Regions from separate parts of the Pseudoalteromonas sp. J2K-J599 genome, predicted to be linked through region 2. Evidence: predicted binding sites of a transcription regulator. Region 2 holds the regulator's gene; the other holds the start of a gene.
The links. The regulator MetJ, encoded in region 2, represses methionine synthesis genes. The targets are predictions, from matches to a motif close to TAGACGTCTAGACGTCTA.

Region 1: a site for MetJ is predicted at 4,088-4,105, ahead of metA (homoserine O-acetyltransferase MetA). Genes of this name have one in related genera too.

The regions. Positions count from the first base shown of each region.
Region 1 is NZ_CM200271.1:2,757,094-2,772,865, reverse strand. Features, by position in the region: gene AC5NT5_RS12575 (histone deacetylase family protein) at 1-731, opposite strand, end outside; gene AC5NT5_RS12570 (PilZ domain-containing protein) at 785-1,150, opposite strand; gene ettA (energy-dependent translational throttle protein EttA) at 1,305-2,978, opposite strand; gene AC5NT5_RS12560 (outer membrane beta-barrel protein) at 3,312-3,959, shown strand; gene metA (homoserine O-acetyltransferase MetA) at 4,170-5,117, shown strand; gene AC5NT5_RS12550 (homocysteine S-methyltransferase family protein) at 5,107-6,180, shown strand; gene metH (methionine synthase) at 6,189-8,819, shown strand; gene AC5NT5_RS12540 (abortive infection family protein) at 8,965-9,801, shown strand; gene AC5NT5_RS12535 (hypothetical protein) at 9,883-10,149, shown strand; gene AC5NT5_RS12530 (hypothetical protein) at 10,164-10,919, shown strand; gene AC5NT5_RS12525 (FG-GAP repeat domain-containing protein) at 11,129-14,227, shown strand; gene AC5NT5_RS12520 ((2Fe-2S)-binding protein) at 14,642-15,139, shown strand; gene AC5NT5_RS12515 (xanthine dehydrogenase family protein molybdopterin-binding subunit) at 15,136-15,772, shown strand, end outside.
Region 2 is NZ_CM200271.1:403,285-419,056, reverse strand. Features, by position in the region: gene AC5NT5_RS01850 (pilus assembly protein PilM) at 1-111, opposite strand, end outside; gene AC5NT5_RS01845 (penicillin-binding protein 1A) at 242-2,734, shown strand; gene metL (bifunctional aspartate kinase/homoserine dehydrogenase II) at 2,798-5,143, opposite strand; gene metB (cystathionine gamma-synthase) at 5,579-6,826, opposite strand; gene metJ (met regulon transcriptional regulator MetJ) at 7,116-7,436, shown strand; gene AC5NT5_RS01825 (malic enzyme-like NAD(P)-binding protein) at 7,500-8,741, opposite strand; gene rpmE (50S ribosomal protein L31) at 9,268-9,483, opposite strand; gene priA (primosomal protein N') at 9,714-11,900, shown strand; gene AC5NT5_RS01810 (SPOR domain-containing protein) at 11,921-12,448, shown strand; gene hslV (ATP-dependent protease subunit HslV) at 12,528-13,046, shown strand; gene hslU (ATP-dependent protease ATPase subunit HslU) at 13,058-14,386, shown strand; gene AC5NT5_RS01795 (gamma-butyrobetaine hydroxylase family protein) at 14,449-14,823, shown strand; gene AC5NT5_RS01790 (methyl-accepting chemotaxis protein) at 14,853-15,772, opposite strand, start outside.

The DNA of each region.
Region 1 (15,772 bases), 1.4 Mb from region 2:
CCATCGCCTTGCCAAATATCAACGCCAGCATCGTAAAGTACCAAGCTTGGGTTTAGCTCTTTAAGTAAATAACTCAAGGTGTCGTCAACTACGGCAAGGTATTCGTCGTCCTTCATATTATTTGCCAGGCCAATGTCTAAATCGCTAGCGGACTTTCTAAAGGGGAAGTTTTTTTCACAATGGATAGAGCAAGTATACGCATAGGGTTGATGCTGTAACATTGCGGCTGTGCCATCACCTTGGTGCACGTCTAAATCAAAAATAAGTACGTTAGTTACCTCACCCGATTCAATTAAAGTTTGCGTGGTAAAGGCCAAATCGTTAACCATACAAAAACCTGAACCAAAGTCATTATGTGCGTGATGTGTACCACCAGCAAGATGACACGCTATACCATGTTTAAGTGCTAAACGAGCTGTTTGTAAAGTACCTTGAGGAGCTGTAAAGGTACGTGCCATAAGCTCTTTTGACCAAGGTAGACCAATGCGACGCATTGCTTTTTCATCTAAGCGGTTGAGCCATAAATCTTGGATATAATTATCGCAATGCACAAGCTCAAGGGGCTCTGGCGTGCCTAATATTGGCTCAACTAGGTTACTGCCGATTAAACCAAGCTCTGCAACATGTTGATATAAATGTGCAAATTTACTCATTACAAAGCGATGCTTGGGATCAAAGCTAAACGAGTAGTTAGGATGGTATACCAAAGGCAAATGAGGATTTAAGCGCATATTTACAAGCTTTATAAAGTTTGCGCTATGGTAATCAACTTAAGAGAATGAGTCTATTGTGAGTCATTAATAAGTGACGCTAATTCGCGATGCAGTAGCTCATCATCGGCTAAGTTTAGCTCTATTAATCGCTTTAAATAAGTAATACTGTCTATATCAATATGATGGCATTTTAAACCAATATGATCGGCTTCAATATGGCAAATTACTACTTCCATTTTTATTTCTATATCGCTTTGAGGCAATGTAAAACGCAGTATTGCTTGCGTATTGTGGCTGCCAATAAATGCATCACAATTAGTGACCAACGCGCCATGTAGCGATAGATCGAGTAATTTACACGGATACTGTTGGCTATCAAAACATAACAGAGCGTTAGTTGAAAATAGCACACGAGAAAACTGTCGACGATTTTGCATAACCTAATTTAGCCTTACTGTTTTTATAATAAATTAAGCATAGCGGGTAATTCTCTACATGCTAGCAAGATGTGCTCCTGTAATGCTGGTGGCATAAAAAAGCCCTGCAAAGTGCAAGGCTTAAGTTATACAAACATAAAATTAACCAATATTTTTAGCCAATTTTTTTGTATTTAATACGTTTAGGTTGAGTTGCCTCAGCGCCTAGGGTCTTTTTAAGCCACTCTTCATATTCAGTGTAGTTACCATCAAAGAAGTTAATTTGACCTTCATCCCGGTAATCTAAAATATGTGTAGCAATACGGTCAAGGAACCAACGGTCATGCGAGATACACATTACACAACCTGGGAACTCTAAAATAGCGTTCTCCAGTGCACGTAGTGTTTCAACGTCCAAGTCGTTGGTTGGCTCATCGAGTAGTAACACATTGCCGCCAGCTTTTAATAACTTAGCAAGGTGTAAACGGTTACGCTCACCACCTGATAGGTCTTTAACAAACTTTTGCTGATCGTTACCTTTAAAGTTAAAGCGACTTACATATGCTCGGCTTGGGAACTCAAAGTTACCAATTTTCAGTACGTCTTGTCCGTCTGATATTTCTTGGAAAACAGTTTTGCTTTCGTCCATACCGTCGCGGAACTGATCAACAGTAGCTAGGTGTACTGTTTCGCCAACGCTGATGCTACCGCTGTCTTGCGTTTGCTCACCGCTTATCATTTTAAACAGTGTTGATTTACCCGCGCCATTCGCACCAATAATGCCCACAATGGCACCTTTTGGCATGCTAAAGCTTAAGTCATCAATTAAAACACGATCGCCAAAACTCTTACGAAGATTAGTTACTTCAAGTACTTGGTCACCTAAACGCGGACCAGGTGGGATAAACATCTCGTTAGTTTCGTTACGTTTTTGGTAATCAGACTGCTGCATTTCAGTAAACTGAGCCATACGTGCTTTTGACTTAGCTTGACGACCTTTAGGGTTTGAACGAACCCATTCAAGTTCTTGCGCAATTGATTTTTGACGAGCTTTTTCAGATTTTTGTTCTTGTTGTAAGCGCGCATCTTTTTGTTCAAGCCAAGAAGAGTAGTTACCTTCCCATGGAATACCTTCACCACGGTCAAGCTCCAATATCCAACCAGCTACATTATCAAGGAAGTAACGGTCATGCGTTACTGCCACAACAGTGCCTTCGTAATCGTGTAAGAAGCGCTCTAACCATGCAACCGACTCAGCATCTAAGTGGTTAGTAGGCTCATCAAGAATAAGCATGTCTGGTTTTTCAAGTAATAATCGACATATAGCAACACGGCGACGCTCACCACCTGAAAGGTGCTCAATTTTAGCATCCCACTCTGGCAGGCGAAGTGCATCAGCTGCGCGTTCTAAAACGTTGTCGATGTTATGACCATCGTGCGCTTGAATAACAGCTTCGAGCTCGCCTTGCTCTTTTGCAAGTGCGTCAAAGTCAGCGTCTTCCATGGCGTATTCGTTATACACTTCGTCAAGACGTTTAAGTGCGTGTTTAACTTCGCCAACAGCTTCTTCAACAGTTTCACGTACTGTTTTACTTTCGTCTAAAATAGGTTCTTGCGGTAAATAACCAATTTTAGTACCAGGCTGAGGATGTGCATCACCTTCAAAATCTTGGTCAACACCGGCCATAATACGCAGTAACGTAGATTTACCAGAACCGTTTAAACCAAGCACACCAATTTTAGCGCCAGGAAAAAAGTGCAACGAAATATCTTTTAAGATAGTGCGCTTAGGTGGCACAACCTTAGATACTCGACTCATCGAGAATATAAATTTATCAGGTAAAACCATGGAGGAAAGCCTTCAAATAATAATAAAAATTTCAATGTTGTATTGTAGTGGCTGACGGGTGAAACAGTCAACGAATGCTGTATAGAACAATACACTTACCTAAGCGGTACTTTGTTTTGATTGCTCGTTAAAAACACTACTATTACAGGATTTCTATTGTGTAAAATTCTGTAATCTATTGTTTTATATTGTTCAAATACATTCCATTTTTAACAAAAGTGGTACAGTATATTTACAAACTGTAAAGTATAAGCAAGTTATATAGGCAGGCCACACTTAGTTTGTTGTTCAACATCACATTATTAAATATTACAAAGGTTTAAAGGAATGAACATGAATATAGTTACAAAGTTAGGGGCATTACTTTTAGGTTTATACTCATTTTCGAGCCAAGCAGACATACTCCATGTAAATGGTTATTACCAAGGAATAGGGATAGGGTCTACGCAAATTGATGTATACGAGAGTGATAGCATACAGTTTACAACGCTTTACGGCCGGTTTGGATATCAGTTTTCGCGTTACTTTGCATTAGAAGGGCGTATAGGGTTTGGGTTAAATGATGAGTCAACGCCTCTACACGGAATTGTTTACACTCAGAACCCACAGGACGGCTCGCTTAGTTCAGAATTCATTAAGAGCGAAATCGATTCGAGCCTTGATTTGCAAACAAGTATATTTGTAAAAGCTAATTATCCAATTTCATCTCGAGCTGATGTGTTTTTATTTGGTGGCTATGGTAGAAATAAATTAAGTTACAATGAAGGCGACTTAAAAAACCTTGCAGAATCAATAACTGGTACAGATACAAATTCTACGCTAATAACTGAGCAAAACTACGATGAAGGCGGCGTAACGTACGGAACCGGCATTGACTTTAGGCTAACTCAACGCTGGCAAGTAAGTGCTGAATACCAATATTTTGATACAAATGAAGGCGATATTTACGCTCTTAATTTATCTGTAAATTATCGTTTTTAATTATAATAGCGCTACTGATTTTAGTAGCGCTGTTTCAATTCACTAAAACAAAGTACTTCAATATAAATGCACTGCCCCTCATCTATAGCTTTTAGTAAGTCTTAAAAAAACCATGAATAAATTTCATTTGGACATCTATACATCTAGAGGTTGATATTTTTTACTTTCAGTTCATAATTAAGCCTCGGTTTTTATGAGCAGGAGTAAAGTATGCCAATTACAGTAAAAGACGAGTTGCCGGCAATTGCACGTTTACGTCAAGAAAACGTATTTGTAATGCCAAAAAGTCGTGCAAAAACGCAAGAAATACGCCCAATGCGTTTGGCTATTTTAAACTTGATGCCTAATAAAGTAGAAACCGAAGTTCAGTTTATTCGCTTACTTGCCAATTCGCCTTTGCAAGTAAACGTAGAACTACTGCGCCTCGACACTCACCGCAGTAGCAGCAATTCAGAAGAGCACCTTGATACCTTTTACCGTTATTTTTCTGAGGTTAAAGACAACAATTACGATGCATTAATAGTAACCGGTGCGCCACTTGCGCATTTAGAATACGACGATGTAGCGTATTGGGATGAGCTAAAAGTCATTATTGATTGGGCTGAGCAACACGTTACCTCTACGTTGTTTTCGTGTTGGGCAGCGCATGCAGCGTTATATCACCGTTACAATTTAAAACGCGATTTAAAAGACGATAAACTGTGTGGCGTATTTACTCACCAGTGTTATTTTGATCACGGTGCACTGACTCGCGGATTCGACGATACCTTTTTAGTACCGCACTCACGCTACGGCCATATTGATATAAATAAAATAAACGCCTGTGAAGAACTCGTTGTACTGGCAGGTTCTGAGCGAGTAGGGGCTTACTTACTTAAAAACAAATCGGGTAGCCAAGTGTTTATAACCGGCCACCCAGAGTACGACGCCGACTCGCTAAAAGCAGAATACGAGCGCGATTGTAAAAAAAGCCCTAATGCACCAAAGCCCGAAAATTACTTTCCGGATGACGATGCAACCAAACAACCTTCAAAAACGTGGCAAAGCCATGCTTTTTTACTTTTTTCGAACTGGTTAAATTACTACGTGTACCAAACCACACCGTATGATATTAATTTAGTTAGCCAAGACGTGAGGACTAACAACTATGCCGAATAACGCGCCTACAAATAATAAGCAAGCCGAAATAAGCGCCGCATTAAAAGAACGCATTTTAATTTTAGATGGCGCTATGGGCACCATGATCCAAGATCATAAGCTAGAAGAAGAAGACTATCGCGGAGAGCGTTTTAAAGACTGGCATGTATTAATTAAAGGCAATAACGATTTATTAAGCCTAACTAAGCCCGACTTAATCACTGATATTCATCGTGGTTTTTTATCGGCGGGCGCCGATATTATCGAAACCAACACGTTTAACTCGACCACTATTTCGATGGAAGATTACGACATGGCAAACCTAAGCCGTGAAATAAACGTAGAGTCGGCTAAATTAGCACGCGCAATTTGCGATGAATTTACGGCTAAAACGCCAGAAAAGCCGCGCTATGTAGCCGGTGTTTTAGGGCCGACATCTAAAACGTGTTCAATTTCGCCAGACGTAAACGATCCGGGTTACCGAAACGTCACCTTTGATAAGCTGGTTACTGCGTATGTAGAGTCTACCCTTGCATTAATGGAAGGCGGCGCCGACTTAATACTAATTGAAACTATATTCGACACGCTTAATGCAAAAGCCGCCTCGTTTGGTGTAGAAGAAGCCTTTGAGCAAGCAGGGCGCACATTACCAGTTATGATCTCGGGCACTATTACCGACGCTTCAGGGCGTACGCTTTCTGGGCAAACAACCGAAGCATTTTATAACTCTATTCGCCATATTAAGCCTATTTCGATTGGTTTAAACTGCGCGCTTGGCCCTGATTTACTGCGCCAATATGTAGAAGAGCTTTCGCGCGTGTGCGAAACCTTTACATCGGTACACCCTAATGCGGGCTTGCCTAATGAGTTTGGTGAATACGACTTAGAAGCGCCTGAAATGGCAGCCGAAATTATCGATTGGGGTAAATCGGGCTTTATTAATATAGTAGGTGGATGTTGTGGCACCACGCCTGCGCATATTCGTGCTTTTGCAAAAGGTTTAGCAGGCGTTAAACCACGCCAACTGCCAGAGCTTGAAGTACGCATGCGTTTATCAGGTCTTGAAGCCTGTAACTTAAACTAGGAGCCAACATGACCCAACAAATAGCAGTATTTACTAATGTCGGCGAACGTACCAATGTAACCGGTTCTGCCATGTTTAAACGTTTAATCATGGAAGAAGACTTTGAAGCTGCGCTAACAGTGGCCCGCGAACAAGTAGAAAATGGCGCACAGGTTATTGATATAAACATGGACGAAGCCATGTTGGACTCAAAAGCCGCTATGGTTAAGTTTTTAAACTTAATAGCCTCAGAGCCTGATATTTCACGCGTACCCATTATGGTCGACTCCTCTAAATGGGAAGTAATAGAAGCAGGCTTAAAGTGTATTCAAGGTAAGGCCATTGTTAATTCTATATCGCTAAAAGAGGGTGAAGAGCCGTTTATTCGCCAAGCTAAAATAATAAAACGCTTTGGTGCAGCTGCCGTTGTAATGGCGTTTGATACTGACGGGCAAGCTGATACAGCAGACCGTAAATATGAAATATGTGCCCGCAGCTACAAAATATTAGTAGAAGATATTGGTTTTCCACCAGAAGATATTATATTCGATCCTAATATATTTGCCGTAGCCACCGGTATAGAAGAGCACGATAACTACGCAGTAGAATTTATTGAAGGCACACGCCGCATTAAGCAAAATTTACCGCACTGTAAAGTGTCGGGCGGGGTGTCTAATGTATCGTTTTCATTTAGAGGTAATAACCCAGTACGTGAAGCTATTCACTCGGTATTTTTATACCACGCCATAAAAGCAGGCATGGATATGGGGATTGTAAACGCAGGCCAGCTTGCTGTTTACGACGACATACCAGAAGAGCTTCGTAAAGCCGTTGAAGACGTAATACTTAACACAGATCCAGGCGCAGGCGAGCGTTTAGTAGAGCTTGCACCAAAATACTCTGGTATGGCACAAGCCGAGCGAGTAGAAGATTTAGAATGGCGCACATGGCCTGTAGAAAAACGCCTTGAGCACGCGCTTGTAAAAGGCATTACTACCTTTATAGATGAAGATACCGAAGAGTGCCGCGCTGCTGCCGATAAACCTATTCACGTAATTGAAGGGCCGTTAATGGATGGCATGAACGTGGTAGGTGATTTATTTGGCGCAGGTAAAATGTTTTTACCACAAGTGGTTAAATCGGCGCGCGTAATGAAACGAGCCGTAGCTTACCTAGACCCATTTATTGAAGCCGAAAAAGAAGAAGGTTCAACCAATGGTAAAATAGTGATGGCGACCGTAAAAGGCGACGTACACGACATAGGTAAAAATATTGTAGGCGTGGTACTACAGTGTAATAACTACGAAGTTATTGATTTAGGCGTAATGGTACCTGCCGATAAAATACTGCAAACCGCCATCGACGAAAAAGCCGATATTATTGGTTTATCGGGCTTAATTACCCCATCGCTTGACGAAATGGTACACGTAGCAAAAGAAATGAAACGCCGTGGTTTTGAACTGCCGCTACTCATTGGTGGTGCAACTACCTCTAAAGCGCACACCGCAGTAAAAATTGAGCCGCAATATGACAAAGGCGTTGTGTATGTAAATAACGCAAGCCGTGCAGTTGGTGTAGTTTCAAACTTATTATCAAAAGACATTAAACCTGACTTTTTAGCTAAAACTAAAGCTGAATATGTAAAAGTGCGCGAGCAACAAGCGCGTAAAAAACCACGCTCTAAGCCTGTTACAATCCAGCGCGCACGCGATAACGCAGCAAAGCTTGATTGGGATAACTACACACCGCCAGTGCCTAAAAAGCTGGGCGTGACTGAATTTAAAAACGTATCAATTGCTACTTTGCGTAAATACATAGATTGGACGCCATACTTTATGACGTGGTCAATTGCCGGTAAATACCCGCGCATAATGGACGATGAAGTAGTAGGCGAGCAAGCGCAAAGCTTATTTAAAGACGCTAACGATATGTTAGACGACCTTGAAAAAGCAGGCAGTTTGCAACCACTTGGTGTAATTGGTTTATTCCCGGCTAACCGCGTTGGAGACGACATAGAAATATACACCGACGAAACACGCAAAGAAGTATTAACTACTTCATGCCATTTACGCCAGCAAACCGAAAAAACCGACTTTGCTAATTATTGCCTAGCCGACTACATAGCACCAAAAGGCACGCCTGATTACTTTGGCGCGTTTGCAGTAACGGGTGGCCTAGAAGAAGACGACTTAGCAAATGCGTTTGACGCACAGCAAGACGATTACAACAAAATAATGGTTAAAGCGGTTGCCGACAGGCTCGCCGAAGCGTTTGCAGAATACCTACACGAAAAAGTACGTAAAGAGTATTGGGGTTTTGCACCAGACGAAAACCTAGCAAACGATGAGCTAATACGCGAAAACTACCAAGGTATTCGCCCAGCGCCAGGTTACCCAGCGTGCCCTGAGCACACTGAGAAAAAGAAAATTTGGCAGTTGCTCGATACCGAAAAGCGCATTGGTATGCAGCTAACTAGCTCGTATGCCATGTGGCCAGGTGCTGCTGTTTCGGGTTGGTACTTTTCACACCCTGAGGCTAAATACTACGCCGTAGCAGCTGTGCAAAAGGATCAGGTAGAAGACTACGCTAAGCGAACCAATATGACGCTTGAAGAAGCTGAACGTTGGCTATCGCCTAACTTGGGGTATGATCCGGAGTAAATAGAACAGCTGTCCGTTAAAACAAAAGCGAGCTTAATTAAGCTCGCTTTTTTGTAAGACACTTAAAGTAGTAATGAAAGTCTGTTGGACTTTGCTGTAGTAGAGCAGTTAACATAATCAGATAGTTAAAAGGACTTTTAAATTTATGAATAAGCAAATACCAGCACCTCTTATATCAATTCTAGCTGATGCAATCTCTTCTCTGGAGACTCACGCTACGTTAGATTCTCTTTTTCTGTACTCTAACGCCCCAGGCGAACCTCCCGAAGGCTCTAAATCTTCTAAAGCACAGACGTGGCTAAGAAGAATAAATAATGAATCAGATTGCCCTATATCAGTAGTTGGTAAATTAATTGAAAACTACATGGAAAATCCTGAATTTCAAACTGAATTTAATGAAATAATGTTTCGAAAAGTTGAGAATGCAGCTTATAAATATGTACAAAAGATAAGGCAGTGCCTTTCTAACTACAATTTTGAATATAGAATGGGCGGTTTCATTTTTGATGGTGCAAGTGCTCCCTCGCAATCGCTATCAGCGTTAATAAAAAATAGAGATTTACCTGCAATTAATGCTGAGTTTGATCGAGCAATGGATAATATAACAAGTGATCCTCGAGAAGCTGTACTAGCTGCGTGCAATATATTAGAAGCTATTTGTAAAACATTTATAGAAGATGAAGGTTTAACAATGCCTGCTAAAAAAGATTTGCAGGGCGTTTGGAAAGTAATTAAGGATGAGCTAGGTTTTGATATTAGCCTTGTTCAAGATAAAGATTTAATACAAATATTAAGTGGACTGTTCTCAACAGTTAGCGGTATTGGTGCACTGCGCACAGATGCTAGTGCTGCCCATGCTGAAGGTCGAACTAGGTATAATATTAAGCCTAGGCACGCTAGACTTGCTGTTCATTCTGCTCATACGGCTAGCATTTTCATAATTGAAAGTTGGGATGAGAAAAAGTGTAATTCTAATATGTGACCTGACTTTTCATAATAATTTTATCTGCTAGGTTTTGATAATCCCTAGCGTTGAAAGACAACATAAGTCAAAGGACGTTGAATGTCTGAATCCCAAACCCCCTTAGTTAACTTACGGCAAGAAATTCAAGACGGTTATATTTCTTTAGGCACAAAAAAATTAATAAAAGACGTACTTAAAGAGCTCAATATATATCACCCAGATTCATGGGATAAAAAATTTTGTGAAGATATGTTATCAAATACAAAGCAATTATCTTGTAAGCAAAAAGATCAGCTTATTAGGATACTAGATGATATTTTAATGAAAACTGAGCGTCCAAGTTTTACGCCAAAGTTTGAGCTTTGATTAAAGGACTATAAATGAAGTTTTTAAACCACGTAGCGGTGTTCCTATCACTACTTTTCACATCTAACACATTTGCGCTTGAGCAAAAGTATCACGAGTTCGTTTTACCTGTTATTGCTGCTTTTAAAGCGCATGATAAAACTGCGATTGCAGCACTTATTCGCTACCCGCTAAAACGACGATATCCCATACCTGACATTAAAAATGAAGCCGAGTTTATTAACCGCTTTGATGAAGTATTTAATGATGAGCTAGCGGCAGTTATTGCCAGTTCAAACATTAAAACTGATTGGGAGAAAGTAGGTTGGCGCGGCATTATGCTAAATAACGGCGTTATGTGGGTTGATACTGACGGTAAAATTATTGCTGTAAATACACAAAATACTAAAGAGCAGACACTTGCTAAAAGCTTAATCGAACAAGGTAAGCAATCCTTGCACGCAAGTATTAATACCTTTGAAAAACCAGTACTCGATTGGAAAACGGCTAACTACCATATTCGTGTTGATGATTTAGGTGATAGAAATTACCGTTATGCGGTGTGGAGTAGTGATAAAAGGCCAAAGGACAAGCCTGATATGGTTTTATCTAACGGCGATGTAACGGTTAGTGGCACTGGCGGTAATCACCATTATACGTTTAAAAATGGACGTTATAGTTACATACTAAATGTAACCATTATTGGCTGTGATACATCACCACCAGGTTGGCTTGAAGTTTATAAAGACGATGAGAAATTGTTGTCTGAAGATGTTATAAGCACTCATTAATCGATTTTAATTAGTAAGTATGCGGCTAAGTGTTTTAGAAAAGTAGCTTAGCTGCAAGCTAAATATTATTGCGTTATTTCTTCTATGTCTTTGTAAAACTTTGTTAATCGCCTCTTTATTTCCGGTTTTTACTCTATATAATGCCGTGTTAATGGAACGTTACAGTTGTAGTGGCGTTATTAAATAAAGAAATACAAAGGATTATGGAATTGATTAAACTATCTTGCCTTACGTTGCTCATGATGAGCGCGTATTCAGTGAATGCCAATACTCATGCACAACCTATAAAAAACACTCAAAAAAATACTTACGGTGATGCTGTTTTAATTAACGATCAAAAAATAAATTTTGATAAAGCTCATTTTGAAAGTTTATCTAAAAAGCCTCAACTCACGCCAATTATAAAAAATAATAGCCTTACTCAAGCGGCCTCAGACGAGCAAAGCATAGAGCTTAATAGCGTATTTCGTGAATTTTCATTAGGTAACTCAACAGGTCGCAAAGGCATGTACATTGCACCTTTGTCGGGTGTGGGTAGCAAGCACATTATATCCGCCCAAGAGAGCAATTTTAATATTATAGAGTATGTAAAAGGTGCGTATAAAGTAACAGCTCGCTACGACTTTGATGACTATATTGAAGATACCACACTAATTAAAGATACAGTGGCAGATACATATTACTTATATGTTTTAGATAATAACGCAGTACATAAAGTTAATTTAGTCACCCAAGAGATAGAGCTAAGCAAAGAATTTTATTACCCAAGAGCAGCAGATAAGTTTGATATAAACAGCGATGGCCAAGATGAGCTTTTTGTTTATCAAAGTAGTAAGCTTTTTGTTCTTAACTCGCTCGATTTATCTGAAATTGCGGTACTTGAAAACGTACCACAAAATTTTGTGACAGGCTCGTTTACTGAGGCCAATGCAAAAGAAGTTTTATTTAGTGATGGTGCGGTTTATAGGTTTGAAAATTCAGAACTTGTACTGCATAAACAACTTAGTGTAAGTGTTAATGGCGAGCATTTAATTACTGTTGATATTAATAACGACGGCTTAGATGAAGTGATTAATGGGCAAAGTTGGTACAGCATAGAAATGCTTAGCCCAAGCACTGAAAGCATTTTATGGACAGCCCAAAGCGACTTAGATATTGATAAAGTAATAGTTGCAGACATCGATAATGATGGTACCGATGATTTAGTTTACGGCGATGGTCAGTGGGGGAGCTTATACGCGCTTTCACTCACAACAGGTGTTGAGTTTTGGAGTATTAATAATCCAGAGCATGGTGTGTCGGGCATTGTTGTAGATGACCTTAACGGCGATGGCAAACAAAATATTGCTTGGGGCTCAGGTTATTCTTCATCAGGTGAAGATGGTTTTTATATTCACAACACGGATGATAAAGCCCAACAGTGGGCTAAAGGCATTAAGTACTACTCAAATAAAGCGTTAGCACTTGCTGATATTAATAATAACGGAAACTTAGATATACTTTATTCCGAGCGTGACAGTAACGCTTTGCACATAGTAGATACACAAACTAATGAAAAAATACTTACAAATATAAGCATTAATAACGATTGGGATAATAACAATTTAGTCACTACTGCTCAGCTGTTTGATGATGGTAAGAATTATATTATTACTGGCAGCTCTGCTATATACAATGCGAATGTACAGGTGTTTTCACCTGAAACGGGTGAAGAGCTATTTCAAACATATCTTGGCGGCGGAGACTACATTAGTACTTTAACAACGTTAGATATTAATAATGATGGCAAGTTAGAAATAATAGTAGGTAATGGCGCTGAGCATACAGGAAGTGAAGGTACCTTTTTTAAAGTATTAAATGGGCAAACTGGAGAGTTATTAAAAACATCGCCTCGCTTAGGATTTTATTGGGGCGGCATGAGTTCAATAGTAACTGGAAGCTTTCTTAATAACGAAAATATAGATGTGGTTAGTCTCGTTAGTGATTACCTCATTAGTTATGACTACTCTGAAAACACTATTTCTAAAGTTGCTTTAGTGCAAAGCTTTAACGGTTTGGTTAACACTGTTATTAATGGAGAAGAAACTTTAGTTGCCTCTACCTATAATGGCTCACTTTATAAAGTGGCTTTAAATGGGCAGACAACATTAATTAGTGAAGTGTGCCAAAACACTTTAAATAATATTGTGTCTGTAAGAGCTGGGTTTGTGCAGTATTCTTGTTCTGATCAGTTTGGTGAATATAACCTAGATAGCAATGTGGTTTCATACACTGTTAAGCGTAATAATAATGACAGTTGGTTAGCAACTTCTACGTATAATAATGTTGATTATACCTTGTTGGCAGGTCAGTCATTGGAGGTGTTTTCTAATCAAGTTGCAGAGCTTTTAGCTAAGCCTGAAGCTGTAAGCTACTCTGATCATGTTTTAAAAAGCATACAAATAGATTTACCTGTATCAGATGATATTGATTATGTAGTTTTAAATAAGAGACCAACTCTGGGTAGGGTCGAGTTTACCGACAGACAGGCGGGTCTATTAACTTATATACCATCGGGCGCTGTAGGCATTGACGAGCTTAGTTACTACACAGTAAAAGATCGTTCACGTTCAGCGTTATCAAGCTTAACGTTAGAGCTAAAAAATACAGCACCTACAGCAAATAATATGACACTGCAAACTCATTGGAATACACCGCTTAACTTTAATTTAGAAGGTGTGGATGAAGACGCAGAGCCATTAGTATTTCAAATTAAAAATTCGCCTGCTCATGGGCAAATTCAGTTAATGGACTCTGCTTTAGGTAGCGTGACCTTTTCACCAAGTGGTGACTCGGTTGAGCCAGTATCAGTTAGCTTTACAGTGAAAGATTCTTTAGTTGAGTCAGAGCTTCATAATGTTGTTATTGAACTTACAAATACAGCCCCACAAGCTCAAAATGTAACATATAACACCTCTTATAAGAGTGAAGTGAATGGTCGCTTTTCAGCATTAGATAGCGACAACGATACACTTGAATTTGAAGTGGTAACCGAGCCAAACTCAGGAACTTTAACATTTGAGCCTGATACTGGATTGTTTAAACTAACTCCTACGAGCGAATCCGATCATATAGTAACGTTTAGCTATGTAGCTAAAGATAAATTTGATAGTTCTGCAGTTCAAACTGTGACTATAAACGTTGAAGGTAAGCAAGCTGCTACGGTAGCGACTCCTTCATCTGATTCAGGCTCTAGCTCAGGTGGCAGTATTTATTACTTACTTATGCTGCTATCAGTGGTTTTATTTGGTAGACGCCATTTTAATTAATAGTTAAAAGCTTATTTACACTATCTAAAACCGCCAAATGGCGGTTTTTTATTTATTAATAATCTTTTTAAACTTTTATTTAGGGCTGTTTATCTTTCGAGGTTTAACATGCAATGCCCTAAGGGTTCTGCTTAGGGGCAATTTACGCTTTGGTGTTTACAAACCTCCCGTCGTGATTAAATCTCCCCTAGGTTGAGTGAGTTTCAATCTAAAAGGTCAGCAGGGCCTAGTCATAATACTAATAATCAGACTTTAATAATTTCAATGTGGTTTAAACGTTCTAATAATTAGTGTTTTTATAAAACAGATCTAAGTGGTAGGCTAAAAGTAGTAAGTATAAAATAGTAAGTAATTAAAAATAGTTCTCGCGCAACAAGGAACCCTCCTGTAAAGCGCTTTGCCAAGGAGTTTAGTATGATCACGCTTACCATTAATGGTAATAAACATGAGTTTTCTGGCGATCCGTCAACGCCAGTATTATGGTATCTCCGAGATGAATTGAATTTAACTGGGCCTAAATTTGGCTGTGGTATGGCACAGTGCGGTGCGTGTACCGTGCATATTGATGGGGTAGCTCAGCGCTCGTGTGTATTCCCTGTAGCGGCAGCAGCAGGGCGTTCAATTACGACAATTGAAGGGTTAAGCGAGCAGGGCGACCATCCAGTACAACAAGCATGGGTTGAGCATAAAGTACCGCAGTGTGGTTTTTGCCAGTGCGGCCAAATGATGCAAGCTGCAAGCTTATTAGCTGCAAACCCAACCCCTACCGATGATGAAATAGTAAGTAATATGTCGGGAAATATTTGCCGTTGTGGTACATACCCGCGCATTCATAAAGCAATTAAATCAGCTGCTAAAACAATGGCGAGTGTTCAGTATTTTGACCCAAATGAACAAGGGGAAGAAGTATGAACCAAGATAACAAATACTTTGATTTAAACCGCCGTAAGTTTTTAAAAACCAGTGCAATAGGTGCGTTGGTACTCGGTACTTATTTTGTAGGCAGTGCACCAAGAGCATTCGCGGGAGTGTTAGAGCAGCCATCTGAGCAAGCAAAACGCGCAAACTTATTTATTGCACTGCGCCCAGACGGCATGGTTGAAATAACCTGCCATCGCTCTGAAATGGGTCAGCAAATTCGCACCGCGATTGCACAAATAGTTGCCGATGAAATGGAAGCCGCGTGGGATAAGGTTATTGTTATTCAGGGTAAGGGCGACCCTAAATATGGCGATCAAAATACCGATGGCTCGCGCAGTATTCGCTACAACATGAAGCGCCTGCGTGAAATGGGCGCAAGTGTGCGTTACATGATGCAGCACGCTGCCGCTAAGTATTGGAAAGTTGACCCGCAGACCTGTACAGCCAATCAACACGTTGTTACACACAGCTCAGGTAAATCGCTTACTTATAAAGATTTAATCGACTTAGCGCTTACAATAACGCCACCAGAAGCTGACAAACTAACACTTAAAACACGCAAAGAATGGCGCTACATTAATACTGGCATGGCGCACATAGATTTAGCCGATTTAGTAACAGGTA
Region 2 (15,772 bases):
TAGTCGAAATCCAGTTTCAATTTCACGTAAAAGCACCGCTTTGATAGAGTGCGATCCAATATCAATTCCTACCATCATCGGGGACGGTTTTTGAAATAGTTGACTTAGCATGTTTCAACTTGGCCTTTGTTTTAATAATAAACAAGTTATAATTTTTATCTGAAAAAATATTATTCATTTTTTAATCAATATATACTAGCAGTCAAAACTCGCAATTGGGAGTCCATTTAGGGAAATATAAGTGATTTTATTAAAACGAACTTTACAATTTTTTATCATTTGTGTGTTAATTGGTCTGATCACTTTGGTCAGTCTTTATTACTACGTTAAACCTGATATCCCCAGTGTGCAAGTTTTAAAAGACGTGCAATTACAAACTCCTATGCAAGTATTCACAAAAGATGGGCTTTTAATCAATCAATTTGGTGAAAAGCGTCGTATTCCAGTGACTATTGATGAAATTCCTCAAACCCTCATTAATGCATTTTTAGCGACAGAAGATAATCGATTTTACGATCATATAGGCATAGATCCTATAGGTATTGTACGTTCGGCTATTGTTCTTATATCTACCGGCGAGAAAAAACAAGGCGCAAGTACTATTACTATGCAGCTTGCTCGTAATTTCTTTTTAACTCGCGAAAAAGCATATATTCGTAAAGTTAAAGAAATATTTATAGCGCTACATATCGAAGGTGTATTAACAAAAGACGAAATTTTAGAGCTTTACCTTAATAAAATAGAATTAGGTAATCGCGCTTTTGGTATTGGTGCTGCAGCACAAGTTTATTACGGTAAGGAGTTAAAAGATTTAACACTTGCACAAATGGCGATGATTGCAGGTTTACCCAAGGCCCCTTCAGCTTTAAACCCAATTCGTAACCCAACGCGTGCAAAAGCACGCCGAAATGTTGTTTTAGGGCGTTTATTAACTGAAAATTATATTACTCAAGAAGAATATAACGAAGCAACGAGCCAACCTATCACCGCTTATTTTCATGGTGCTGAAATAAATTTATACGCCCCGTATATTTCTGAAATGGTGCGCGCTGAAATGGTCTCGCGTTATGGAATAGATAAAGCTTACAACTCAGGTTTTAAAATTTTCACCTCGGTAGAGTCTAAAGTTCAAAAAGCAGCGCAAAACGCACTTGTAAACAACTTACATAATTATGATATGCGCCATGGTTTTAGAGGACCAACAGATGTTTTATGGGACCCTGAAACACAACCTGCTTTAACTGAGCAACAAATACTCAATAAATTACAAAGCGTAAATGAGTTGGGTACTTTGAAAGCAGCAGCCGTGCTTAGTGTTAATGATAAAACAGCGTCGGTATTACTTAAAAGTGGCGAGCGCACAACTCTTACTTGGGATAACTTAAAATGGGCGCGTAAATATATTACTCGTTACCGCCAAAGTTTTGCTCCAAAAGCAGCTACAGATATTTTAACGCCAGGAATGCAAATATGGGTGCGTAAAAATGAAGATGACAGCTACTTACTAAGCCAAATACCAGAAGCATCAAGTGCTATTGTGTCACTCGACCCACAAGATGGAAGAATTAAAGCTATTGTAGGTGGTTACAGCTTTGAGCAAAGTCAATATAACCGAGCGGTACAAGCAAAGCGTCAAGTAGGTTCTAATATAAAACCTTTTATATATTCAGCAGCACTTGAAAAAGGTTACACGCTTGCGTCTATATTAAACGATGCTCCTATAAACCAATGGGATAAAAGCCAAGGCGTAGCATGGCGCCCTAAAAACAGCCCTGCTGTATATAATGGTCCGATAAGAATTCGCCGTGCTTTAGCACAATCTAAAAACGTTATTTCGGTGCGCTTACTACGCGGCGTTGGATTACAACGTACAGCTGATCATTTATTAAAGTTTGGCTTTAAAGATTCAGACATTAATCGCAGTGAATCACTAGCACTGGGTAGTGCTTCCATTACTCCACTTGAACTTGCCCGTGGCATGAGTGCATTTGCCAATGGTGGCCACTTAATTGAACCTTACTTTATTTCAGAAATTCAAGATGCTTACGGTAATGTATTGTTCAAAGCAAACCCTGCCCTAGCCTGTGACGAGGAGTCTTTACCGACACGCAATGAATTCTCACTTCATAATAGTAGTGATGAAGTGGAACCAACAAAAAAATGTGCACCGAGAATTATTTCTAAGCAGAATGCATTTTTAATTGCTGATGCAATGCACAGCGGTATTTGGGGCGGCGGTAGTTGGGCCCATAAAACGGGTTGGAGTGGCACAGGTTGGCGCGCACAAGCTTTAGAACGTCGTGATCTTTCGGGTAAAACAGGTACAACTAATGACTCTGTAGACACCTGGTTTAGTGGTTTTAACAGTAAAGTAATGACTTCTGTGTGGGTGGGCTTTGATAACCCAGGTAACGCTCTTGGCCGTTCTACGTACAATAACAACTTAGATAGCAGCCAAATATCTGGTGCTGAATCGGGAGCTAAAACAGCGCAGCCTGCATGGATTGAATTTATGAAAGCCGCACTTGAAGGAACACCTGAAGCGCCAATTGAGCCACCTGAGGGGCTTGTTTCGATTCGTATTGATTTAGCCACTGGTTTGCTAAGCCACAAAAATGACTACACCAGCCGCTTTGAATACTTTGAAAAAGGCACTGCACCGACAAAGTATGTGCTATCTCAGCCAAACGATATATTTGAAGAAGACACAAAAACCGAAGAAGAGCTATTTTAATAATATCTCTGTAATACAAAAACGGCAGCTTAATTAAGCTGCCGTTTTAATTTAAATAATCGCTTATTTTAAGTTTTGAACAAGCCAATATAAGTCAGAGTGTACACCCGCAGCGGTTACTTCTTTCCCAGCCCCAGGCCCCTGAATCACAAGCGCGTTATCACTATACCATTTGCTATTAATTACAAAAATATTATCGCCAGGTGTAAGGTTTGCTAACGCATTCCCATTGGGCACATACGTAACTCCTACTTTAGCGATAACTTCAGTTTTTGTTATATCTAATAGGCCTGTGTATCTCAGTACTGAGTTATTAGCTTTTGCTGTATCAGCATGCTCTTCAATGAACGCATCTAGCTGGGCTTTATTGTTTAGAAAGTCTTCCCAACTTCCTAGCGCAAGCTCACCGGGCATTAATGCCGATAAGCTAATATCATCAAGCTCAAGCTCTATACCTAACTCTCGGGCTAAAATAAGTAACTTACGCTGCATATCTCGTCCAGATAAATCCTCGCGAGGGTCAGGCTCTGTGAACCCCATTTTCTGTGCTTCTAATACCAACTCAGAAAAAGCAGTGGTACCATCATACTTACTACATAACCACGAAAGTGTACCCGAGAACACGCCTTCAATACGCGTAATTTTATCACCACTATTTTGCAAATCAGCCAAAGCAAAATTGATAGGTAAGCCTGCACCTACACTTGTATTATATCGCCAATGTAAATTACGTTCGCCAAGGTTACTACGAAGTGCTTTATACCAAGAAGTAGGTGCTGTACCTGCATATTTGTTAGCACTAATTAAATGACAATCTCGGTCTACAAAATCTGTATATAAAAAGCTAAACTGCTCACTTGCAGTAATATCAATTAAAACTTTATGTTCGTAGTCAAGCTCGCTTATCGCATTAAGTAAATCCGCAGCTTCATAGCTATTCGCCTCATGCTGCCATTGAGTTTTCCATTGCGATATATTTATGCCACTTGCATTAAATAACATATGTTTAGAGCGAACCAGCGCTACCAATTTAATACTAAAGTCGTCTGATAAACGCTCAAATTGTGCCGATAACTGCTCAATAAAAGCATCGCCTACATTGCCAAGGCCCGCAACTATAACGGCTATTTCTTGGCCTTTATTGATTAGCTTATCGTGTAAGGCGCTTTGTATATCGCTATCTATAAATTGGTCTGTTAGTAATAAAACATAACCATTATCTTGATGCACAAAACGCGGCTTTATAGTCTGCTCAGCTAATACTTCTAAAGCTTGCAGTTTTAGTACGCTAACGTCTTGCTCAGGGGCAATAATTGCACAGCCATTTAAATTTGACTCACTAATATTAGCTCTACCAGCAAAGTAATTAATAACTTGATATGTTTGTGCAGCCGGTACTACTAAATACACTTCACCATTATGGTTAAAATGATGAAGGCTATGCTGAATAAGCTGACTAACGCTTGCGACCTCACCTTCACTTAATCCTTCAACCATTAACAAATCAACATTTTGCAGCGTGGTTATAAAGCGCTTTTTCTTTGCTGAACCTTCTTTTACTATATCTGTTGGGCTTGCTTGCACATCAAAACTACTACGAACAGCTAGCTTAATATCGCTGTTTTTAAGTGGCGATAGTGTTTTTGCGTGTAATACAGGGTTACCCAAACGAGCTAATAAATTAGCTTGCCCGCGACAAATTTTGCCGTATTTAATCGCTTTTTTAACCTTACGAGGATCAGTGCTAAACACTCCCTGTGTATCGGTCCAAATACATACTTGCTTAGCATTACAGTAATTTGCAAGTAGTGTTGCACTATAATCGCTACCGTTGCGTCCAAGTGTTACGGTCTCACCTTTCGTATCGGCGGCAATAAACCCAGTAACAACATTTATCTTATTAGGTAAAATTGACTGTCGACATTGCTGCGCATTTTGCGCATGCATTAATTCACCATCGTTTAAGGTAAAAAGACTACGGGCATCTTGAGCACACGCCTCAATATTTAGCTGCTGTAAATAAGTAGCGAGTAAACGTGCTGACCACAGTTCCCCATGCGCAAGTAACGCAGCCTCTTTTAGCTGCTCAGCTTGAGCAAGTTCTGCAATATTACTAAGCTCGGTATTTAGTGTTTTAAGTGCGCAGCGCTTTAAATCAGCTTGTAATAACTGCTCAATTAAATCGCTTTGATGGTTATTTAACTGCAGTAAAATATCAGCGACAGCTTGCGTGTCTTGCAGCTGATAACTTTGCCACAACGACACAAGTGTATCTGTAGTCTTACCTGCAGCAGATACCACAACACAGTCACCCGGCTGAGTATGCCCAATAATTATTTTAGCTACGCTTTGATAGCGCTCACTAGAGCTTAAGCTTGAACCACCAAATTTATGTACACAATTGACCATATTTATACCAATTCGCTTAATTAAGTTGTCTATTTTGAGGAAAGAAAACCGTATCGATAACAAGGCAAAAATTTCGTTATTTAGTTGTTCTATATTAGGAATTTTTAACGATTTTATCGTGCGGTTTAATCCCTCAAATTGATTAGGGCGTGTTGTTCTTTGTGGATTGAAATTTGTTCAATCTAGGGGCGATTAAATCGCGGCGCGAGGTTTGTAACCTAGTGGGCTAAGTAAAAACCGAGCAACAAAGAGTTAATCGTCCCTAGAAAGAACCCAAAGGGCAGCGCATGTTTGGTATTTATGCTGCGTTATCGCCTATTCATGGGGAATAACCACACTACATAGGCTCCGCCTTGCCTAAAAACCAAACATACTGCTGCAAATTCACCCACCAAAGATCAACACGCCCTAGGTATTATTGCGGATTGGTATTACTTACCAAAGCGCTGGACGGGCTGCACTTAATTTAACGTTTCCACCAGAAGTGCCAGCACCTTTGCCTACACGGCCAACATTTTTATTTTGCCCTGGTTTTACAAGTTCAAATACTCGTTCAAAGTCAGCTATTAAATCGTGTATATCTTCAATCCCAACCGAAATACGAATAAGCGTATCGCCCACACCCGCCTCTAAACGTGCCTTTGCCTCCATGCCTGCGTGCGTCATAGTTGCGGGGTGACAAATTAAACTCTCTACGCCACCTAGTGACTCAGCTAAACTAAACGTTTTAAGACTAGTTAAAAATGCTGCGGCGTCGTTTATATCGCCTTTAATATCAAAACTAACCATGCCACCAAAGCCAAGTTGTTGTGCTTTAGCAAGCTCATGTTGAGGATGTGACTCAAGTCCTGGATAGTAAACTTGGCTTACAAAATTGGAGCTTTCAAGGTACTTAGCTATTGCTAGCGCATTTTCTTGGTGCTGCCTTAAGCGCACATTTAAAGTACGTAGACCACGAAGCGTTAAATAACTATCAAAAGGGGCGCCCGTAATACCAATATTATTTGCCCACCAAGCAAGCTCATCACCAAGCTCTTGTGTTGCAGCAATAACAGCGCCGCCCACTACATCTGAGTGCCCGTTAATATATTTAGTAGTTGAATGCACCACAATATCTACACCAAACTTAATAGGGTTTTGTAAGGCAGGAGACAAAAACGTGTTATCTGCGGCAACCAATGCACCGCATTGCTTAGCAACATCGGTAACCGCTTTAATATCGGTTAAACGAAGTACTGGGTTACTTGGAGTCTCTATCCAAATAAGCTTAGGTTTAATTGCTAAAATTTGTTGAAGGCTTTCTTCTTTTGTTAAATCTAATACTTCAAGCTTCAATAGTCCGCGTTTTTGTAACGATGTAAATAAACGATAGCTACCACCATAACAATCATGTGGAATTACTAACGTGTCGTCACTGTTAAGTAGCTGAGTAGCTAAATGCACGGCAGCCATACCAGTGGCCGTAATTATGCCACGAGCGCCGCCTTCAAGCTTAGCAAGCGTCTCTGCTAAAATATCACGATTAGGGTTACCACTGCGGCCATAATCATACTCACGCTTAGTATCAAAGTCGGCAAACGAATAAGTCGTTGATAAATAAATTGGCGGCACCACTGCACCATGATGTTTATCAGCATCAACGCCGTTACGTACAGCAATGGTCGCTTTGTTTTTTTCGCTCATATTCGTCACCTGATTAATTTGGATGTTTAGACGTCTAAAAGAGTAAGTTATCCGTTTTAATAAGTCAAAGGATTTTAAAGCTCTAGATGGCTAAAGTTAGGAAAGGCGTTTGCTAGTACCACATTTTAGCTCACAAAAGTGAGCTTATTTTTACATCCCAAATAGGCTTATTAAGATAGATCGGTATCTATTATTTGACTATCTTTTTTAAATCGATAGAATTTCACGCATATTTACACGCTTTTTATACCGTGTGAGAAATTAATAATCTGAGGCAACGATACATCTTATGGCTAAATGGAATGGTGAGTATATTCACCCATACGCAGAACACGGGAAAAAATCAGAGCAAGTTAAAAAGATCACCGTTTCGATCCCGCTAAATGTATTAAAAGTTTTAACGGATGAGCGTACGCGTCGTCAAATCAACAACCTTCGCCATGCAACAAATAGTGAATTGCTATGTGAGGCGTTTTTGCATGCATTTACTGGTCAACCTTTACCAAATGACGATGACCTACGTAAAGACAACGCAGAAAAAGTACCAGAAGAAGTTAAAAAGATAATGCAAGAAATGGGTTTAGAAGTGCCTATTTTAAACGAAGAATAAATCGTTACCTTTTTAGTCAAAAAACCTCAGCATTGCTGAGGTTTTTTGTTTAAGCGTTATATATTACGCCATATAATTTTCAGGCAAATCAATTTGCGCAACACCCGACTCTACCGCAGCAAGTGCTACAGCTTTAGCTATACGCGGTAGTAAACGCGGATCCATTGGTTTTGGAATAATATACTGCGCACCAAACTCTAGTTTATCTACGCCTGCGGCTTTTAAAACTTCTGCAGGTACAGGCTCTTTGGCAATACTACGAATAGCCTCAACTGCAGCAATTTTCATTTCATCGTTAATCGCGCTTGCACGTACATCAAGTGCACCACGGAAAATAAACGGGAAACATAAAACATTGTTAACCTGGTTAGGGTAATCAGAGCGCCCTGTTGCCATAATTAAATCGTTGCGTGCGCCGTGAGCAAGTGCAGGATCGATCTCTGGATCTGGGTTTGAACAGGCAAACACGACCGGCTTTTCTGCCATTAGTTTTAAATCTTCGGCAGCTAACAAGTTAGGACCCGAAACACCAACAAACACATCAGCATCTGCAATTACATCTTGCAATGTGCGTTTATCGGTATTGTTAGCAAAAAGCTGTTTATATTCGTTTAAATCATCGCGACGAGTATGAATAACACCTTTGCGGTCAAGCATATAAATGTGTTCACGCAGTGCACCACACTTAATTAACAGTTCCATACACGCAACTGCAGCAGCGCCTGCACCTAAACATACAATTATTGCATCTTCAATTGATTTACCTTGTACTTCTAGCGCATTTAACATGCCGGCAGCCGTCACAATGGCGGTGCCGTGTTGGTCGTCATGAAAAACAGGAATGCTACAACGCTCTATTAATGCTTTTTCAATTTCAAAACACTCTGGTGCTTTAATATCTTCAAGGTTAATACCACCAAATGTGTCAGCAATATTGGCAACCGTGTTAATAAAGTCTTCTGTTGTTTTGTGCTTTACTTCAATATCAATAGAATCAAGCCCTGCAAAACGTTTAAACAATAACGCCTTGCCTTCCATTACGGGCTTAGACGCTAAAGGACCTAAATTACCCAAGCCCAAAATTGCAGTACCATTAGTGATAACCGCAACCATGTTACCTTTACCGGTATATTTATATGCATTTGCAGGATCTGCGGCAATTTCACGTACAGGCTCAGCGACACCTGGGCTATAAGCTAGGGCTAAGTCTTGAACTGTTTCAGCTGGTTTTGTTAGCTCAATGCTAATTTTACCAGGTACGGGATGTGAGTGATAATGTAGTGCTTGTTCACGAAAGTCAGACATAACGCGATGGTATCCTGCAATTTAAGTTAAAGTGAGAGGTGGAGTCTTGGGGTACGATACCCTTATTATTTTTAAATTCCAAGCAATATCAGGTCTATCCTGTTATATGCTATATCCTTTAATTTTAAGAGGTTTTTCAGTAACTTTGCAGGATTATATAAACATTTGATAAATAAAAATTCACCAAAAAAGTAAGTTTTGAGGTGCGTTTATGTCTATTAAAATATTAAAAAAATGTATGTTTAACGTATCATCATAAACTTAAAATAACAGCCTACTACACTACTTTAAAAACAGATAAGCCCACGTTAGCTACTTTTATCAACCTAGTTAAAATTTGTACTATTTAAAATATAGAGAATATCTATCAATTTGTCTGCAAAGGTTTATGCATACTCAGAATAAGAATAGGAAATAGTTATGCAAGGTGTGATGTAGCTCGAGCAAGCTAAATAAGATAAGAAGTAGTAAGTTTTAGACACAAAAAAAGCACCCTAAGGTGCTTTTTTTAACTAAACAGCAATAATTACTTCTTGCTGCTAAGTGCACCGAAGCGCTTGTTGAAGCGATCAACACGGCCGCCAGTGTCTAAAATCTTTTGCTTACCAGTGTAAAACGGGTGACACGCAGAACATACGTCTAAGTGAATGTCTTTACAAAGAGTTGAGCTAGTTTCGAATTTGTTTCCGCATGAACATGTTGCAGAAATTACTTCGTACTTAGGGTGAATACCTTCTTTCATAGGAACCTCTAGTTAAGGCCGCATCGCTCTCCAAACCCGAAGTCTGGCACCATACGTCGTTAAAACAAATTTGTTGGTGGCGGATTTTATCCAACAACCTTCCCCTGCACAAGTATTTATTTATCTTTTCGCTAAAAAAGTGAACAATCTCTTTCTCAAGTACTATTGCTAGTAGGTTTTTAGCGGTATTTTTAGTACATTACAGCATTAATTTTACGGGTTGAGTTGTTATGAGTTTTGTTGAAGTTGCTATTAAAGTCCCGCTTCCACGCACCTTTGATTATAAAATAGAAGAGCAGCTCAGTGGCTTATCAACACCCATACTACCGGGCATGCGGGTTTTAGTGCCTTTTGGTAATCAAAAAAAAGTAGCTGTTGTTCTGGGTATTAAAAACAGTACCGACGTCCCTTTAGATAAAATTAAGAATATTATAGAGGTAATAGACGATACCCCTATTTTAAGCGCCCAACATTTAGAACTCCTTAGCTTTACTGCCCGCTATTATTGCTATCCCTTAGGCGAAACTATTCACATAGCGCTACCGAGTGCACTTCGCCAAGGTGAATCGCCAGATAAAACCAGTATTAACATGGTTGCTCTGACAGAAAAAGGCGCAAAAGTACCGTCATTAAAAGCCAAAACACAGCTCAATTTATTAAAGCAGTTATCGCAATCGGGGAAATCATCGTTAACCGAATTAAAAGCTCTTGGCTTTAGTAAAAAAACAATAGATAGCCTAATAGATAAAGAACTCATTACGCAAACTGTTGAACACGATAACCAATGGCAAAGCGTTGCACCAACTGTCGGTAGTAAACCTGTACTTAATAAAGAACAAGCGGTTGCCTGTACAGCAATAAATCAAAGTAATGGATTTAGCAGCTTTTTATTAGAAGGTGTAACTGGCAGTGGTAAAACAGAAGTGTATTTACAGTGCCTAGAAGAAGTACTCAAACGTGGCGAGCAAGCATTAGTATTAGTGCCAGAAATAGGCTTAACGCCACAAACTGTAAACCGTTTTCGTCGCCGCTTTCCTGATACACCCATTATGCTTTGGCATTCAGCCCTTACCGACAACGAGCGATTGCAAACATGGCGTTTTTGCGAAAAAGGCAGTTGTGCAATAGTTATAGGCACACGTTCGAGTATTTTTCTGCCATTTTTAAAACTCGGTATGATAGTTGTCGATGAAGAGCACGATTCATCATTTAAGCAACAAGATACCCTTCGTTACCATGCTCGTGATTTGGCCGCATACAGAGCTTTTCAGCATAAAATACCACTTATATTAGGCAGTGCTACACCCGCACTTGAAACACTTCACAAAGCAATTAATAACAAATATCAGCTACTAAGTTTAACCGAGCGCGCGCAAACTGCGACAGATAACCAATTTAAGTTACTCGATATGAAAGGCCAACCCGACCAAGCAGGTATTGCACATGCAAGCCTTGCAACTATGCGCCAACACTTAAATCGCGGTAAACAGGTTATGGTTTTTTTAAATCGCCGAGGTTTTTCACCCACTCTTATTTGCCATGAATGTGGCTGGCTAAGTGAATGTAAACGCTGCAGTACCAGCGCCACATTTCATAAAGCGATTGGGCAAATGATTTGTCATCACTGTGGCGATCAATACCCTGTTCCTCACCAATGTCCTGATTGTGGAAGTACGCAAATATTTCCAAATGGCAAAGGTACAGAGCAAATTGAAGAGTTTTTATCGACCGAGTTTCCAGATACACCCGTTACTCGCATAGACCGCGATTCAACTCGCCGTAAAGGCAGCCTTGAAAAAGCACTAGATGAAATAAACCTAGGCGGTGCACGCATTTTAGTTGGCACACAAATGCTTGCCAAAGGCCATCACTTTGCAGATGTAAGCCTTGTTATAATTTTAGACGTAGATAGCGGTTTATACTCATGCGACTTTAGGGCGACAGAGCATTTAGCACAGTTAGTTACTCAGGTCGCGGGGCGAGCTGGGCGTTCAGGGGAACCTGGCCAAGTATTATTACAAACACACTTTCCAGAACACCCGCTTTTACAAGACTTAGTCAATAATGGTTACCAAGACTTTGCTCGCTTTGCACTGAGTGAACGCGATGATGCAGACTTACCACCCATTACAAATATGGCTATTGTCCGTGCACAAGGACACAGCATTAAGCTAGTCGTCGATTTTTTGACGGATTTGGTTCCTGTGAATGGGGTATCTGGTATACAATTGCTCGGTCCGATCCCTGCTCCACTTGAAAAAGTCGCAGGTATGTATCGTTTTCAATTACATATTCAAGCGCAAGATCGCCGCATATTACATCAGTACCTTGCGCAAATGGTTGATTATTTAAGTTCAAGTAAACTTGCACAAAAAGTACGCTGGAGCTTAGACGTAGACCCTATAGACATGATTTAGGTTAAGGCCAAAATAACACCATGGCACAGCACGATTATATTAACAAAAAGCCTGCAGGCAGAAACAGTAAAAAAAACGCACCCGCTAAAAAACCATTTCCTATTCTTTTAGCTGTCATAGCCATCTTACTCGTCGGTGGTTTTGCTTATACATTATGGTTTATTAAAAGTAATGCAGATCCAAAACTTGTCGAAAAACAAGCAAACCCCACTGCGCCCGCAAAAGTAGAAGTGGTTATTCCACGCACACCAGAGTTTATTAAAGAAATTAGAAACCACGAGATTCAAGTTGAAGTGAAAGAACTTGAGCAAAAAGGCCCTTACGTTATGCAGTGTGGTTCGTTTAAAACCCACGCACAAGCGGAATCGCTAAAAGCTAAAATAGCATTTGCAGGCCTCATTTCTGAAATAAAACAGGCTGAAGGCAGCAATGGTACTTGGTATAAAGTGCGCTTAGGCCCTTATAAAACCAAACGCCAAGCCGAAAGTGATAAAAACAAACTTAAACGTGTAAAAATAGTCGGCTGCGGAATTTGGGGCTGGACTTGAAAATAAACCATTCACCCATATAACCTCTTCATAATCGTTTTTTACGAGTTGCCTCTGCAGCTCGATGATGAGGAATAACATGACTACTATCGTAAGTGTACGCCGTGGCGACAAGGTTGTAATTGGCGGCGATGGCCAAGTGTCTCTTGGTAATACCGTAATGAAGGGCAACGCCCGTAAAGTTCGACGTCTTTATAATGGCAAAGTAATCGCTGGTTTTGCCGGCGGTACTGCTGATGCCTTCACTCTTTTCGAACGCTTTGAAAGCAAATTAGAAATGCACCAAGGAAACCTAACTAAAGCCGCAGTAGAAATGGCTAAAGATTGGCGCAGCGACCGTGCACTTCGAAAACTCGAAGCTCTGCTCGCTGTTGCAGACGAAACAGCCTCTTTAATTATTACCGGTAATGGCGATGTGGTTCAACCTGAAAACGACCTAATTGCAATTGGCAGTGGTGGTAACTTTGCACAATCAGCTGCAACCGCCCTTTTAGAAAATACAGATTTAAGCGCTCGTGAAATAGTAGAGAAAAGCTTAACTATTGCAGGCAACATCTGCGTATTTACTAATAACTTCCAAACAATCGAAGAATTATAATAGGAACTATCATGTCTGATATGACCCCAAGAGAAATTGTTCACGAGCTAGATCAGCACATTATAGGTCAGGCTAAAGCAAAAAAAGCAGTGGCTATCGCACTTCGTAACCGCTGGCGCCGCATGCAACTCAAAGAAGATTTACGCAGCGAAGTAACACCAAAAAACATTTTAATGATTGGTCCAACCGGTGTAGGTAAAACAGAAATTGCCCGCCGATTAGCAAAACTTGCTAACGCACCCTTTATTAAAGTAGAAGCGACTAAGTTCACTGAAGTTGGCTATGTTGGTAAAGAAGTTGAGACTATCATCCGCGATTTAGTCGATGTATCAATTAAAATGACTCGCGAACAGCAGACTAAGAAATTTAAACATCGCGCCGAAGAAGCAGCAGAAGAGCGCATTTTAGATGCCCTTTTACCACCAGCGAAAGATCAATACGGCGAAACGCAGCGTGATGATAACTCATCAACTCGCCAAACGTTCCGTAAAAAGCTACGTGAAGGTCAGCTAGATGATAAAGAAATTGAAATCGATTTAGCACAAGCACAACCAAACGTAGAAATTATGGCGCCTCCTGGTATGGAAGATATGACCAACCAGCTACAAAGCATGTTTCAAAACATGGGCGGCGATAAGCGCACTAAGCGTAAACTAAAAATCAAAGAAGCCTTCAAACTATTAACGGAAGAAGAAGCCGCTAAATTAGTAAATCCTGAAGAGCTAAAAGAGCAAGCTATTTTTGCAGTAGAGCAAAACGGTATTGTGTTTATTGATGAAATAGACAAAATTTGTAAGCGCGGCGATTCTTCAGGTCCAGATGTGAGCCGTGAAGGTGTTCAGCGCGACTTACTACCGCTAATTGAAGGTTCAACTGTAAATACTAAGCACGGAATGGTTAAAACTGACCATATGCTGTTTATTGCCTCTGGTGCGTTTCAGATGGCAAAGCCATCAGATATGATCCCAGAGCTACAGGGCCGCTTACCGATTCGAGTAGAACTTGAAGCACTTACTGCAGATGACTTTAAACGCATCCTTACAGAGCCTCATGCATCGCTTACCGAGCAACAACGAGAGCTGCTTAAAACTGAGCAGGTATCGATTGAGTTTAGCGACGATGCAATTGAGCGTATTGCCAAAGCAGCTTGGCAAGTTAACGAGAAAACCGAAAACATCGGTGCTCGTCGTCTACACACTGTAATGGAAAGATTGATGGAAGAAATTTCATACGATGCTTCTGAAAAAGCAGGCTCGTCATTAGTAATCGACGCCGCTTATGTTGAAAAACACTTAGGTGCACTTGTTGAAGATGAAGACTTAAGCCGATTTATTCTATAAAACGAATATAAACGTTATACTAAAAGCCTCCAGATTGGGGGCTTTTTAATGGGATATATTAAATGAAACACGTAACAAAAGTGCATTACCACAGTGTAAGTAAAAATCTAGATGTTTACTTTGATGATGACAGTAAAGCTGTATTTAGCTGTGAGTTTTTACGTGTACACTCCCCTTCAGCTGAAGTGCAGGGCCATGGCTCTGGCCCAATGAAGCTAGTACTTAATAAGCAAGCTGTAGGAATAAAAAGTATTGTACCTGTTGGGCATTACGCACTTCGTTTAGATTTTGACGATGGCCATAACAGCGGACTATTTAGCTGGCGCTACTTTGAAAAACTACAACAGCAACAAGATACATTGTGGAGTGAATATTTAGTGCGGGTAACTGAACACGAAAAAAGTAAAGATAGCGTGCCTATAAAGTTTGTTCCTTAAACTTTATAGACCCGCACTATTAGGGGTTATTACACCTTAAACTTATCAATTGCAGTGAATAGAACACGAGCCTGCTCAGAGACTTCTTCACTTGTCTGCGCATTATCAGCAGCATGTCCCGAAGCATCTTGTGCAATATCTCTTATACGTACTACGTTTTTATTTACCTCAGACGCTACCTGACTTTGCTCATCAATCGCAACTGCTATTTGAGTACTCATCTCCATGATAGTTTGTACATCTTCGGTTATATCACCGAGTAGCTCACCGGCTTTAATAGCCTGCGATGCACTTTCATCTCCTTGCGAGCGGCACTGGTGCATAATACTAACCACCTCTTGAGTGCGTTGTTGCAGGGTATTAATAATCCCCTCTATTTCACTAGTCGATTCTTGCGTGCGCTGAGCAAGTGAGCGAACTTCATCTGCCACTACTGCAAAACCACGCCCTTGCTCTCCAGCTCTAGCCGCTTCAATTGCAGCGTTAAGCGCTAATAAGTTGGTTTGATCTGCAATCCCTCGAATTACATCAAGCACTGAGCCAATGGTTTCGCCGTCTTTTTCTAATTGCGATACAACACTTGATGCATTACCTAACGAACTAGACAAATCTCTAATATGTTTAACCGTTGAGTCAACTTCACTGCGCCCTTGCTGTGCGCTTAAGTTGGTTGATTCTGCTTTTTTAGCTGCGGCTTCAGTATTATGAGAGATATCTTGAATAGTTGCCTGCATTTGCGTTGCAGCTGTCGCTACCATGTCTGCTTCATGTAGTTGCTCTTGCATACCAGAGCTTGTTGCTGCGGTACTTTGTGATAAATGCTCGGTTGCTACATTAAGGGTGTTTAAAGCACCATTAACTTCGTTAATTAAGTTCTTAAAATCGCCTATTAAGCTATTAAAGTCGACAGTCATGGTGGTAATTTCGTCTTTACCTGTTTGCTCTATCA